3 regions of the Salinimonas sediminis genome follow, and region 2 is predicted to be linked to each of the others. Evidence: predicted binding sites of a transcription regulator. Region 2 holds the regulator's gene; each other region holds the start of a gene.
What was found. The regulator sigma-54, encoded in region 2, starts transcription at its own class of promoters, with help from an activator protein. The targets are predictions, from matches to a motif close to GTTGGCACGNNNNTNGNNT.
Positions count from the first base shown of each region.

Region 1: a site for sigma-54 is predicted at 2,479-2,497, ahead of D0Y50_RS18935 (putative urea ABC transporter substrate-binding protein). Genes of this name have one in related genera too.
Region 3: a site for sigma-54 is predicted at 1,564-1,582, ahead of D0Y50_RS11780 (BON domain-containing protein). Genes of this name have one in related genera too.

Region 1 is NZ_CP031769.1:4,328,217-4,332,543, reverse strand. It holds gene D0Y50_RS18950 (DNA phosphorothioation-associated putative methyltransferase) at 1-21, opposite strand, end outside; gene D0Y50_RS18945 (hypothetical protein) at 22-852, opposite strand; gene D0Y50_RS18940 (dimethylsulfonioproprionate lyase family protein) at 891-2,078, opposite strand; guanidine-I (ykkC/yxkD leader) riboswitch at 2,547-2,649, shown strand; gene D0Y50_RS18935 (putative urea ABC transporter substrate-binding protein) at 2,711-3,763, shown strand; gene D0Y50_RS18930 (ABC transporter permease) at 3,831-4,327, shown strand, end outside.
Region 2 is NZ_CP031769.1:715,694-720,020, reverse strand. It holds gene kdsC (3-deoxy-manno-octulosonate-8-phosphatase KdsC) at 1-22, shown strand, start outside; gene lptC (LPS export ABC transporter periplasmic protein LptC) at 19-582, shown strand; gene lptA (lipopolysaccharide transport periplasmic protein LptA) at 551-1,135, shown strand; gene lptB (LPS export ABC transporter ATP-binding protein) at 1,138-1,863, shown strand; gene D0Y50_RS03235 (RNA polymerase factor sigma-54) at 1,941-3,419, shown strand; gene hpf (ribosome hibernation promoting factor) at 3,451-3,738, shown strand; gene ptsN (PTS IIA-like nitrogen regulatory protein PtsN) at 3,748-4,194, shown strand; gene rapZ (RNase adapter RapZ) at 4,241-4,327, shown strand, end outside.
Region 3 is NZ_CP031769.1:2,633,755-2,638,081, reverse strand. It holds gene D0Y50_RS11790 (response regulator transcription factor) at 1-237, shown strand, start outside; gene D0Y50_RS11785 (endonuclease/exonuclease/phosphatase family protein) at 268-1,311, opposite strand; gene D0Y50_RS11780 (BON domain-containing protein) at 1,617-2,231, shown strand; gene D0Y50_RS11775 (hypothetical protein) at 2,523-2,771, shown strand; gene D0Y50_RS11770 (MlaA family lipoprotein) at 3,823-4,327, shown strand, end outside.

The DNA.
Region 1 (4,327 bases), 830 kb from region 2:
ATGAAACTTGGTTGCATCCATTTAGAGTTCCTTTGCTAATTTAATCGCTGCTTCACCAAAAGCTTTTTTTGACGGATATCTTCTGCCTTTTTCACTAACTCGCATGATCTGAAGATGACGAGTGGATTCGTTCAAATTGACACTTACGTGCAAAGGCCTGTCTGCGCCATAATAGTAAATTCGATCATACTCGAGATGTTTGGAGATAAATTTCACTATATCTGACGAAGGCATGCCCAAAACGTAGAAGTCACAGGCCGCACCACCTCGCGAGCAAATTGAGTTATCTTTAGCATTTTTCTCATAGGATGCATGTTGATCTAATGCTGGATAAGTGTTGGCGGATGAATACTTGGATATGTATCGTTTGAGTTCAGTTGATGTGAAGCCGTAAGTAACATGAACGGTTTCCTTTCCAAAATGACGTTCAATGGGAAGAAGCAAATCCCAAACTAATTTTTCCAAAGAGCGAATGGTTTGAACATTGTGGGGCGAATTACTAATTTTAGAGCCATGTTTTTTTTGGTGCCAATTTATTAACTGCTCACCTAGTGAATAGTTCAAGATACTATTCGTTGATGGGACAAAATAGAGAAATCTATTTTTGACTTTCTTGAACTGTAATAGGCCGTTTTCTCTCATATGCTTTAGTTCGCGATTAGAAAGTTGAAGAAGTGATTTTATTTCATTTGAAGTTAAATAACGTTCCATAAATTTACATGTCGATAAAAAGAAAGGAGCCTGTACGTAACTAGCTCCTTCATTTTTTATCACTTTTTGCAAGCAAGGCGCAAGGCTCATCAGTTCATGAAAATATTTGCTCGGTGCATCCCATCTTCTGCGAAATTTCAAACGTTTTAATTCTTTATAGCATACAAAAAAGACTTCCCTCAATATTCCCACTGTGTGGGTGTACAACGGTAGCGAGAGTGAGGTTCGGCGTTGCGTTCGCCGCCTTGTTGCTCTACGACTTCACACACCTGAGTGGTTTGTACATTATCCCGTGCGGTGGTTCTTCCCCATACTGAAACCAGGCCTGAGGTGGTGTCGCCACAGCTTTTAGCTGCTTCAAAAGCATGAATTGTATTGCGCTCAAAGTATGTGAAGTTATTGCCGTTGGGCGATTTCTGGATAAACCAGGCAGGTAGGTCGGTGTCTTTTTCGGCATCAATAATAAAAGAATCATCGTCGCTGCTATGCTCAAACAGGGCGCTGTCTGCATGGGCGGCGAAAAAGCGGTTTTCCACTCCGCACGAGGGGGCGGTCAGCGGCAGGTAAAACTCTTGAGGATGGTGGAAGTGATAAGGGTAAAACGTATCCTGAAGCTGAATTGTCATGCCTATTTCGGCGCCCACGCTTTCGCCATCGATAGTGTTGATGCGTAGCATTCCCCATGGGCCCATAACCTCGGCGTAGGCGTAGCCACCCCGAAACCGGTCATTATGGGCTTTTTCGGCATCCGCATAAAACGGCAACCAACCTACCGCGGCCCATAATTCCGGCAACGCGTTAGCGGTAATGTCAGTACTCAAATAGTCGGGCATATGGCTTTGGCTAACAATAGGCCAGAACTCATTGGCCAGGGTTAAGCCCGCTTCTTTTATAGCGCCGGTTTTTTTGCTGTAAAACTCAGTTAGGGTGGGGCGGTTGAGCCAGTCAGCCACTTTATAAGTGATTTTTAACTGTTCGTTGGCAGTATAAAGCGCAGACGCGTCGTAATTTTTCTGTGTATCGAAGCAGGCTTTCGCATCCTCAGGGTTGTTCAGCACGGCGTCAACATGCTTAATGACTTTTTGCACGTCCTGATAACCGGCGGTGCAGTCTCGGGCAATATCGCCGCTACCATCGTTGGTTTCCGTTACAGCCAGCGGGCCAACTTCGCAGCCCTGGTTTTTGGTCAGTATCTCTTTTACACCTTCCAAATAGGTAAGCGTTTGCTGCCAAAGGCGCTGCGTGTGTTCGGCGTTTTGCGTGGAGGTATCGATATTTTCATCGCAAACAAAGTCTGCGGCCACGGATAACGATGAAAACATCATCAAATGGGCGCCTGCCATATAGCGTATAGCTCGTTTTTTCATGCCACTTCTCGTAAGTTAATAAAATATGCGAATGCTAGCATGTGCATACGACAGAAGTGTCAGACCAGGCTCATAGCTATAGGGTTGAAGAGCATAACTTCCGCCTTCGTTACCGACGCCTTGGCCTCTTCTTAAACGAATTTTTAGTTATGAACCCGTAATTTAAAGATCGGATGCACATAAGTTCATCAAATATTAATTTTTTATTAAGTTTTGCTTGGTGGCGGTCTATTTTCAGGATGTAGTTTCTTCAGTATTGCGCTAACCCCCAAGATCGGGGCGGGTCATTGAACAACAAATAGATTGGCTGCGGAATAAATCTTCTGCACCAAAACTGCTCCTATTGCCTGTTTTTGGTGCACTGCGCCCGTCGTAACCCCTCTACAGCCCGCATTCTTTCGCTGGCATGGCTTATGCAAAATCATTCATACGTTCGTACCCTTGGAAAGTCGGGCGCTACAATTTGGTAAAATAGAAGGCTAGGGTTCCGGCATTATTATGATGTGACTGGTCCAAGAGCTTTCGACCTTGATGCTTCAAGGTTACACGGCGGGATAAAAGCCCGGGAGACCACATGGCGATATGGCCAAGGGTACTCCATGTGTGACTAAACAAGCTGAAAAGGTAACCTCATGAACATTACCCACAAAAAAGTTTCTGCTGTACTGTGCGCTCTTCTTTTTTCTACTCAAACCCTAGCCCAAGATGCCTTTAAAGTTTGCTGGTCGGTATATGCCGGGTGGATGCCGTGGGCGTACGCCAGCGACTCCGGCATTATTGATAAATGGGCCGACAAATACGGTATCGATATTGAGGTAGTGCAGGTAAATGACTATGTCGAGTCGATCAATCAGTACACCGCCGGTGAGTTTGATGCCTGCGCAATGACCAATATGGATGCCCTGACAATTCCGGCAGTGGGCGGTCTGGACAGCACCATGTTTATCGTCGGCGACTACTCGAATGGCAACGATGCGGTCATTTTGAAAAACCAGTCTGAGTTAAGTGCAATAAAAGGCCAGCGGGTTAACTTTGTTGAATTTAGTGTGTCGCACTATTTACTGGCCCGGGCCCTGGATTCAGCCGGTTTATCTGAGCGGGACATTAGCAGCGTGAATACCGCGGATGCAGATATTACCTCGGTATTTACCACTGACTCGGTCAATGCAGTGGTCACCTGGAACCCCATGACCAACCATATCTTGTCTATGGACAAAGCCTACAACGTGTTTGATTCGTCGATGATCCCCGGCGAAATTATTGACGGCATGGTGGCCAATACAGAAGTACTGAACGCCAACCCTGAATTTGCCAAAGCCCTGACCGGCGCCTGGTTCGAAACGCTGCAAAAAATGCAAGGGGACTCTGCCAAAGCCAAAGCGGTGCGCGAGCACATGGCAGAAGCGGCGCAAACCGACCTGGCAAACTATGATGGCCAGCTCGACAAAACCCTCATGTTCTATTCTCCCCAGGATGCGGCGGCATTCACCACAGATAAAAAGCTTATCGATACCATGCAGCATGTCGCAGAATTTTCTTTTGAACATGGCCTGCTGGGTGAAGGTGCGCCTAGCGCAGATATTGTAGGTATTGAAACGCCTGCCGGGGTTTACGGCAACGCGGGTTACATCAAACTGCGTTTTGATGATACCTACATGCAAATGGCCGCCAAAGGCGAGCTATAAATACCTGAAGGGCGGTGTATGCCGCTTTTTATATGCCTGTTTAGCGCTACCTAAGATAAGACCCAGTATGAAAAAATTGATTAACTATACACCGTCTACGGCCACCAGACTGTTTTTAGGGTTGCTACCTTTTGCGCTGCTGTTGCTGGTATACATGGGAGCCTCTGAAGCCCGCCTGGCTGAAAATCCCAATGACCGTTTACTCCCCTCGCTTACACAGATGGGAGACGCTATTGAAAGGCTGGCCATGGAGCCCAGCAAACGCACCGGCGAACTGACGTTCTGGCAGGATACCCAAAGCAGCCTTATTCGTTTGTTATCCGGGGTGGCTATTGCCGCGCTGTTTGGCCTGGTGTTAGGGCTATTAACCGGCGCATTGCCGGTGTTAAATGCTTGGCTGGCCCCCTTACTAACCGTTATATCGCTGATTCCGCCTTTGGCTGTGCTGCCCATTCTGTTTATTGCAATCGGCCTGGGCGAGGCATCAAAAATTACCTTAATTACGATTGGTATTGCGCCGTTTATTGCCCGGGATATACAGCGTAGCACCCAGCAGATCCCCAC
Region 2 (4,327 bases):
TATTCACGGAGCCAGCATATGAACCGGCTGGGTATCAGTATAGCCGCGCTGTTTGTACTGGTATTGCTGGTATATATGCCAGTATGGTTAACCGAGCCAACGGCCACTCAGTCAGGCAACAGCAATGATGCACTAAAACCGGCTTACACGGCTAAAAACCTGACGACCACTTTGTACAATGAAGAAGGGGCCCTGAACCATCAGGTCTTTGCCAAAACCATGGAACATTATGATCAGCTGGGTTTTGTGCAATTTGAAGAACCTAAATATACCGTATATGTGGATGCCGACCAGAGCCCCTGGCAGGTCACCTCGAATGAGGGTACGCTGTATAACAACAATTTAATTGAATTAGAATCGCAGGTCAGGGTACGTAGCTTTACCGAAGATGCGTTTGTAAAAACCATCGAAACTGACTTTATTAAAATTAATCTGGACGACAAAACACTCTTTTCAGATCAGCCAGTGGTTATCCGCGGAGCAACGTTTGTCGTAAACAGTAATGGCATAAAAGGCGACCTTAGCTCGCAAGAGTATGAGTTGATTGATCATGTACAAACCACTTTTTCCCCTGGCCTCTAGCCTGTTAGCCCTGTTATGTTTTGTTGCTCCGGTAACAGCTGGCAGTGGTGATTTTCAAAAACCGATTACGGTAGACGCTCGCACCCAGTCGATGGATGGTAAAAATAAAGTTACCCGGTTCAAGGATAATGTGACGATAACGCAAGGCACGTTGACGATAGAAGCCGATGAAGTTGAGGTGAGCGCTAAAGATGGCGAAGGGCGCGAAGTCATGATTGCCAGGGGTAACCCAGCGAAGTATTCACAAACCATGGATGATGGCAGTAAAGTTACCGCCCAGGCCAGCGAATTGCGTTATGAAGTGAACAAGCGCACTATCTCTATGCGGGGCGATGCCAGAATTAGCCAGAATAGTAGTATGGTACGTGGTGACAGTATTACTTACGACATGGTAAAAGAACAGTTACTGGCAACCAGTAGTGATAATAATGACGATAGCCGGGTCACCACTGTTTTTCGGCCTCAGTCTATTAAAAAATTGAATGACAACAAGGACGACGCAACGGCCAAGGATAGTGCTGATGAGCAAAAGAACGGCGAAGGTGACAACTAAGTATGGCAACATTGTCTGCCGCAAATCTTGCGAAATCGTATAAGTCCAGACAGGTAGTACGTGATGTCAGCCTGTCAGTCTCTACTGGCCAGATTGTGGGTTTATTAGGGCCCAATGGGGCTGGTAAAACCACTACCTTTTACATGATAGTGGGGTTAGTTGCGCTGGATAAGGGTAAAATCTTAATTGATGATAACGAGCTTACCCACCAGCCAATGCACGAACGGGCGCGCCAGGGAATCGGCTATCTGCCGCAGGAAGCATCGATATTTCGTAAATTAACAGTACACGAAAATATCATGGCTATTTTGCAGACCCGCAGCGGGCTTTCCGCTACCAAAAGAGAAGAAGAAGCTGACGCGCTACTTGATGAATTCAATATCAATCATATACGTAATAGTACCGGTATGAGTTTGTCAGGCGGAGAACGCCGCCGGGTAGAGATTGCCCGGGCATTAGCGGCTAATCCGCAGTTTATTTTGTTGGATGAGCCATTTGCCGGTGTTGACCCAATATCGGTAAATGATATAAAGAAAATCATCCAGCATCTGCGCGACAGAGGCATAGGGATCCTCATTACAGACCATAACGTACGGGAAACCCTGGATGTATGTGAAGAAGCCTACATCGTAAGTCACGGAGAGCTCATCGCCCAAGGTAGTGCGGAGCAAGTATTAAGCAACCAGAAAGTACGTGATGTATACCTAGGTGAGCAATTCAAGCTATAGTAAGGTATGAGTGACATTGTCATACCTGTGGTTCACCGCTTAAGTACACGCGTACCCGAGTTTAAAATAAGACGTAGATGAAACCATCTTTACAACTAAAATTTAGTCAACAGTTAACCATGACCCCGCAGTTGCAGCAGGCTATTAAGCTATTGCAGCTGTCGACTCTTGATCTTCAGCAGGAAATTCAGGAAGCCCTGGATTCAAACCCCTTGTTAGAGGTAGATGAAAGCAGTGATAACGATATTACCGAAAAAAATAATATCGATAATGACAACGACAATGTAGAAGCCACTGCCAGCACCAGCGACAACATGGACTCGGGCGAAGCGATGGAGAAAAATGATTTACCCGACGAGTTGCCTATCGACAGTACCTGGGATGAGTATTATTCAGCGTCCTCAGCCCCTGCCCCCGGCCCGGGCAGTGACGAAGATCAAATTTTTCAGGGCGAAACCACCGAGAATATTCAGGACCATCTGCTCTGGCAAATGCGTTTAACGCACTTTTCGGATACCGACCGCGCCATCGCGATGGCGATTATTGACTCGATCGACGAGTCAGGCTATTTAACCGTATCGGTAGAAGATATTCTGCAAAGTGTGAATAGCGAAGACGCCGAAGAAGTTATCGAAGAAGATGAAGTTGAATGTGTGTTGAAACGTATTCAATTATTCGACCCACTTGGTTCGGGATCGCGCAGCCCGCAAGAGTGTTTGCTGGTTCAGCTACGCCAGTTCGCTATCGACACGCCTTGGCTGGAAGAAGCCAAAATGCTGTTACAGGATTATTCAGACTTATTGGGCAGCAAAGATTATCGTACCTTAATGCGCAAAACGAAGCTGAAAGAAGATGAACTGCGTGAAGCAATGCGGTTGTTGCAGACGCTAAACCCTCGTCCAGGTAGTGCATTAATTACAAAAGAACCCGAATACGTGATTCCGGACGTATCAGTTACTAAGCGCAATGGACGATGGGCAGTTGAGCTCAACCCTGACAGTTTGCCAAAGCTTAGCGTAAACCAGCAATATGCTGCGATGAGCCGCCGCGCCAGAAACAGTAGCGACTCACAATTTATTCGCTCGCACATGCAAGAAGCAAAATGGTTTATTAAAAGCCTTGAGTCACGAAATGATACGCTGCTTAAGGTAGCCAACTGCATAGTGCAGCAACAAATGGGCTTTTTTGAACATGGCCCGGAAATGATGAAACCAATGGTTTTAAACGATGTCGCAGAAATGGTAGATATGCATGAGTCGACAATTTCCCGGGTAACTACCCAGAAATATATGCATACACCGCGCGGTATTTTTGAATTGAAATATTTCTTTTCAAGCCACGTGGCGACAGAATCTGGTGGTGAGTGCTCCTCTACCGCCATACGTGCACTAATTAAGAAGCTGGTGGCTGCCGAGAAACCTAGCAAACCACTTAGCGATAGCAAAATTGCTCAGTTGTTGGCCGAGCAAGGTATAAAAGTTGCCCGGCGAACAATAGCAAAATATCGGGAATCGTTATCGATCCCACCGTCGAACCAACGCAAAAGCCTGATTTAGTAGGGCTTGCTCACAATAAGGAAGACGAACTATGCAAATCAATCTTACTGGTCATCATATTGAGATCACTGACTCTTTGCGTACTTATGTCGATACAAAATTCAGCAAATTAGAGCGTCATTTTGACCATATTTCTAATGTTCATGTCATTTTAAATGTCGAGAAACTGGCACAGAAAGCTGAAGCTACGGTTCACCTTAGTGGGGCGGAGGTTTTTGCTTCGGCAGAGAATACTGATATGTATGCGGCCATTGATAGCATGGTAGATAAACTGGACAGGCAAGTTATCAAGCACAAGGAAAAGCTGAAAAAGCATTAGTCAGTTAATATGGATATACAAGCCATTGTAAGCCTGGACCGCACTAAATGTGCGGTTCAGTGCAATAGTAAAAAGCGAATTCTCGAGATCATCAGTAATATCGCCGCCCAAAATAACCCGGAAGTGGAAGAGACGACAGTATTGAATGCGCTGATGGCTAGAGAACGTATGGGCAGTACTGGAATTGGTAATGGTATTGCGTTGCCCCATGGGCGTTTGCCCGGGCTGGACCGCGTAATTGCCATCGTGGTGACCAGTGATCCGGCTATCGATTTTGATGCAATTGATCGCAAGCCTGTGGATATTTTCTTTACCCTGTTAGTGCCTGAAGAGCAAACCGAAGGTCATCTTCAAACACTGGCGATGGTGGCCGGTAAGTTAAGTGACAAAGATACCCTGAAAGCCATTCGCCGAGCACAAACCGGGGATGATATTATTGCAGCACTACAATCATAATTGCCACCTACACAGAGCCCCTGTGTAGGTATAAGGAAGCAGCGCTTTGAAGCTCATTATTATAAGTGGCCGGTCCGGCTCGGGTAAATCAGTTGCGCTACGAGCCTTGGAAGACCTGGGATATTATTGTGTA
Region 3 (4,327 bases), 1.9 Mb from region 2:
GATGTAGTGTTACTGGATGTGGCGCTGCCCGATGTGGAAGGCACACAGTTATGTGCGCAAATAAAGCAACAACAACCCAGCCCGCCGGTACTTTTTATCAGTGCCACTGAGAAGGGTGTGGCAACCTTACCGCACCACCCGGGGGACGATATTGCACCGGATGTTTCAGACATAAAAGATATTATTGCGCGCTGTCAGGCTTTGGCGACCAGTGCCAGCTTCCCGGTCAGCGCCTGACAGCGCAAAACCGGGGAGCTTGATAAGAGGTTACTGCTGGTGAACTTCCGGGCTGGCTGTTTTACTGGTTTGTGGGGCTGAAGACGATTCACAGGGTTCGCATTTACGGGTTAGCTGCAAAGCGGTGTAAAGTGGAAAATGGTCAGAACCATAGCCTGGCAATCTTTTTATTTCCACTAAGTCAAAATGATCAGAGTGAAACACATGGTCCAGCGGCCAGCGGATAAGTTTATGTTTGGCATGAAAAGTATTAAAGAAACCGCGGCCCCGGCGTGGATCTCTGGCGTGACTTAACTTCCTGAATTTCCTGGTAGTGGGCGACCAGGCGACATCGTTTAGATCGCCGGCGATAATTACCGGCCGGGCTTCTTCCACAATTTCCTGACCCACAATGGTCAGTTCCTGGTCACGGGGGCCCGCTGTCTCGTTTTCAGTGGGACTAGGCGGTTTAGGATGCAACAAATACACAACAACCGGCTCCCCATCTATTTCGATAGTGACCTGCATTGAAGGCACATCGTCTTCGACTATATAACGTACCGCTTCTTCTTTGAATGGCAAGCGGCTATACAAATGCATGCCGTAAAGATTCTCCAGCGGGCACGCAAGGCGATAGGGATAATCATCATGTATTGGCTGTAAGGCATCTTCCCAGTCTTTGTTACTTTCCAGCGTGACCAGCATATCGGGTTTGCGCTGCTCAACCAGCTCAATTAAGCCCTGATAATTATCGTTGTGCATATAAACATTGCTGGTCATTACGCTAAATACGCGGTCCTGGCGAGGCTGTTTTATACGGGTCACTTCGCGGGGGCCAAGTGGCGTGTAGGGAAATATCCAGCCAATCTGGTAGGCAATACAGCCAGCTAACAGGGCCATGAATAAATAGGCACTGGTCTGCACTTCCATCATATACAGATAGGCGCCCCAGCCAGCCATACAGAAGAGCATAATAACGATCTGCTGTACCCGGGGAAATTCCCATACGCGGATAAGCCAGTGCTCGCCAGGTAAGTGGGGAGCAATGGTGGTAAACACCATTAATAAACTCAATAAACAAAGTACTTCGAACATGTCGTGCTTCCTATACCAACGCGCGTGCCGTGGTGATCGATAAGTTAAGGCACATGCCTTGGGTAACTTGGATTGTTACGCGGCATCGCCGGTTAGGTTCACCCTTCTTTAGTAGATACAACGAAAGACAGCCAAAACTAAGACAATATTACGTTATTCATACGTAAACCTTGCAAAATCTAATTAATAAGTGCTAGCGCTGTAATTTCCTATTATACTTATTATTCAATAAGATAGCATGTATTTAAGCAGGTTGGCACATTGCTGGCATCAACAGAGTATACATTGACAAAGGAGAGTTCATTATGAAACGTACACTACTGTCTTTACTGGTAGCTGGCATGGTAAGCACTAACGTAGCTGCCGCTGATATGCAGTCAGAAAATAACTGGGAAAAAGGGGCGAAAGACGCCTGGATTGATGGCAAAGCAGAAGCAACTTTATTGTTTAACGGCAATCTCAATTCGTTTGATATTAATACCGATGTGAAAAACGGCAAAGTCGTATTAACCGGTAAAGTGAAAAACACGGTTGATAAAAAGCTGGCTGAAGAGCTGGTGGAAAATATTGAAGGCGTAACTTCGGTTGACAATAAACTGTCCGTGGTCAGCGACAGTGACATGTATGCTGAAGGTGAAAACCACGATATGAAAGATGATATGGAGCAAAAAGCTAACGATGCAGGCAGCGAGTTAACGGATGCTAAAATAGCTACCGTTATCAAAACCCGCTTGTTAATGGACTCTGATATCTCCGGTTTTGACATTGATGTGGATGTTGAAGCAGGCAATGTTACGTTAACCGGTTTGGTTAAAACGGATGCAGAACGTCAGTTAGCGGTAGAAATTGCTAAAAATGCTTCTGATGTCAAGAATGTTGAAGATAATCTTCAACTTAAACAAAAGTCAGCGATGAATTAATTTCCCGTTAATCGAGTATCCCTGGAATATAAGGCGGCATCTTTGATGCCGCTTTTTTTTGTTTGCAAAAAAACGACGGTGAAAAGCCTGCCCGCTGCTGACATTTCATAATTGTGTAAGATCGGCATGTAAATATTTCCCGGTAGTGGGGAGAAGTTATAAACCCCGCTAAAGTTGCGCTTTTCATAAAACTGCAACTTTTTCTGTAGGCTTTGCTGGATATGGGTTTGCGCCCTGTCTATTTTGTAATGTGAAGTTGGTGCAATCCTTGAATACCTTTAGGTATCAGGAATGAAAAATAGCCCGAGTCTGCTGTTTTTATTCAATGGAAATGCATCAAATAATATTGAGGGATATTCAATGAAGCTGTTAAAAACTAAGCGCTATGCTAAACCGGAAAACCGTTTCCAGCAGTATCTGCAAAGCCAGCCTGTGTTCAACTGGTTTGATCGTTACGATGATAAGAAAAACGCCGAGCCCGTCTCTTACCCTGAAACTTCCCAAAGTATGAGTTGGATAGCGAAGCGAGTGGGTGAATAGCTCATACCGGCTGGTTGGCCAAGGCGGGAGTATACCGTCTGCTATCGCCAATGCCATGAGTCTTAACGTCTCTAAACCTAAGATAGCTTTTGCTATTAGGAAGCCTTTAACCTGAGGTAGCTTGGCTCCCCTTAATAAATGTATTACTCAATCGCCGTCACCGGCTGGCGACGGCTTTATAAGCAGGGTAACCTGCAATACAATCGCTTGAACCCATATTAGAAGGCCTGACGCTTGGCAACACGCCTCTAACGACACAAAGAGCCTTCAGCGAGATAGAGAGCCTTCAGCGCAATACAGTGCCTTCAGCGAGATAAAGAGCCTTTAGCGGAATAAAGAGCCTTCAGCGAGATAAAGAGTCTTCAGCGGAATAAAGAGCCTTCAGCGAGATAGAGAGCCTTCAGCAAAATAAAGAGCCTTCAGCGAAATAAAGTGCCTTCAGCGAGATAAAAAGCCTTTAGCGCAATACAGCGCCTATAGCATATTTCAAAGCGCAGACAAACGTAGAAGGTAAGAAGGAACCTGGATAATTTGTTAACGCACCCAGCTCCCGTACTATTTCCGCAGTGTCACCGCCTAATCGCCGCACTATTGCTTATGGCGTAATCTGCATGCAGCTGACAATACACATGTGTTACTACGTATTGGCATTTGGTATGTGGAGCGGGGCGAAGTGGTCAGGCCGGGCTCCATCGTCAGTAGGAACAATGAGCCAAAGCAGTAACCTAAATTTGTTGTGCAGTGAATATGGGTTAAATGTCGGTATACGGCCACACTTTGCTATCCATAGGTTATCCTTCGTATCCCCTGACACCTATTGGCGCAGGCGACAGCCATGTCCTGGTTGAGGGGGACGGTGATCGCATGGATTTTTCAGTGGGCTCTATTGCACCGTAGAGGAAAATAGCACCAATGGCGCGACGGCGCGGATTAAAGCGATCAATATAGCCATGGTGAGCGTATTGAAATTTATAAAAAAGATCAGGATGTTGCACTGTATTAAATAATGGTGGTGCAGCAGGTAAAAGACAACTAACTGGATGGATTGTTTGTGGTTAAATCGGTTTCTCATTTACTGACACTGGTACTGACACTTTTTGTGTTAGGTGGCTGTTCCAGCACTACTCAGGCGCCCCCCTCTACAGATACATCTACCCGGCAAAGTACCCCCGCCAACCCCGATAACCCCGAACCAAACGATGCCGTTGAGCAGCTCAATAGCGGTAAAAAGGTTAAAGTCGAAACCAGCCAGGGCACCATCGAAGTTGAACCCACGGTGGTGGCTATTACCGATGCTCAGGCGCCGGCCGGGCAGTCTTCATCACAGGTTTACTACAATGACCCCTGGGAAGACTTTAACCGCAGCATGTTCACGTTTAATCATTACCTCTATAGTTACGTGCTCATTCCGGCCTCTGACGGCTATCATTATTTAGTGCCGGCAACTGTTCGCGATAAAATCGGTAATGCATTTGATAACATTCGGGAGCCGCTCAATTTGCTAAATAACCTTGCCACAGGTGAATTTGATGAGGCGGGAGCTAATTTAAGCCGGT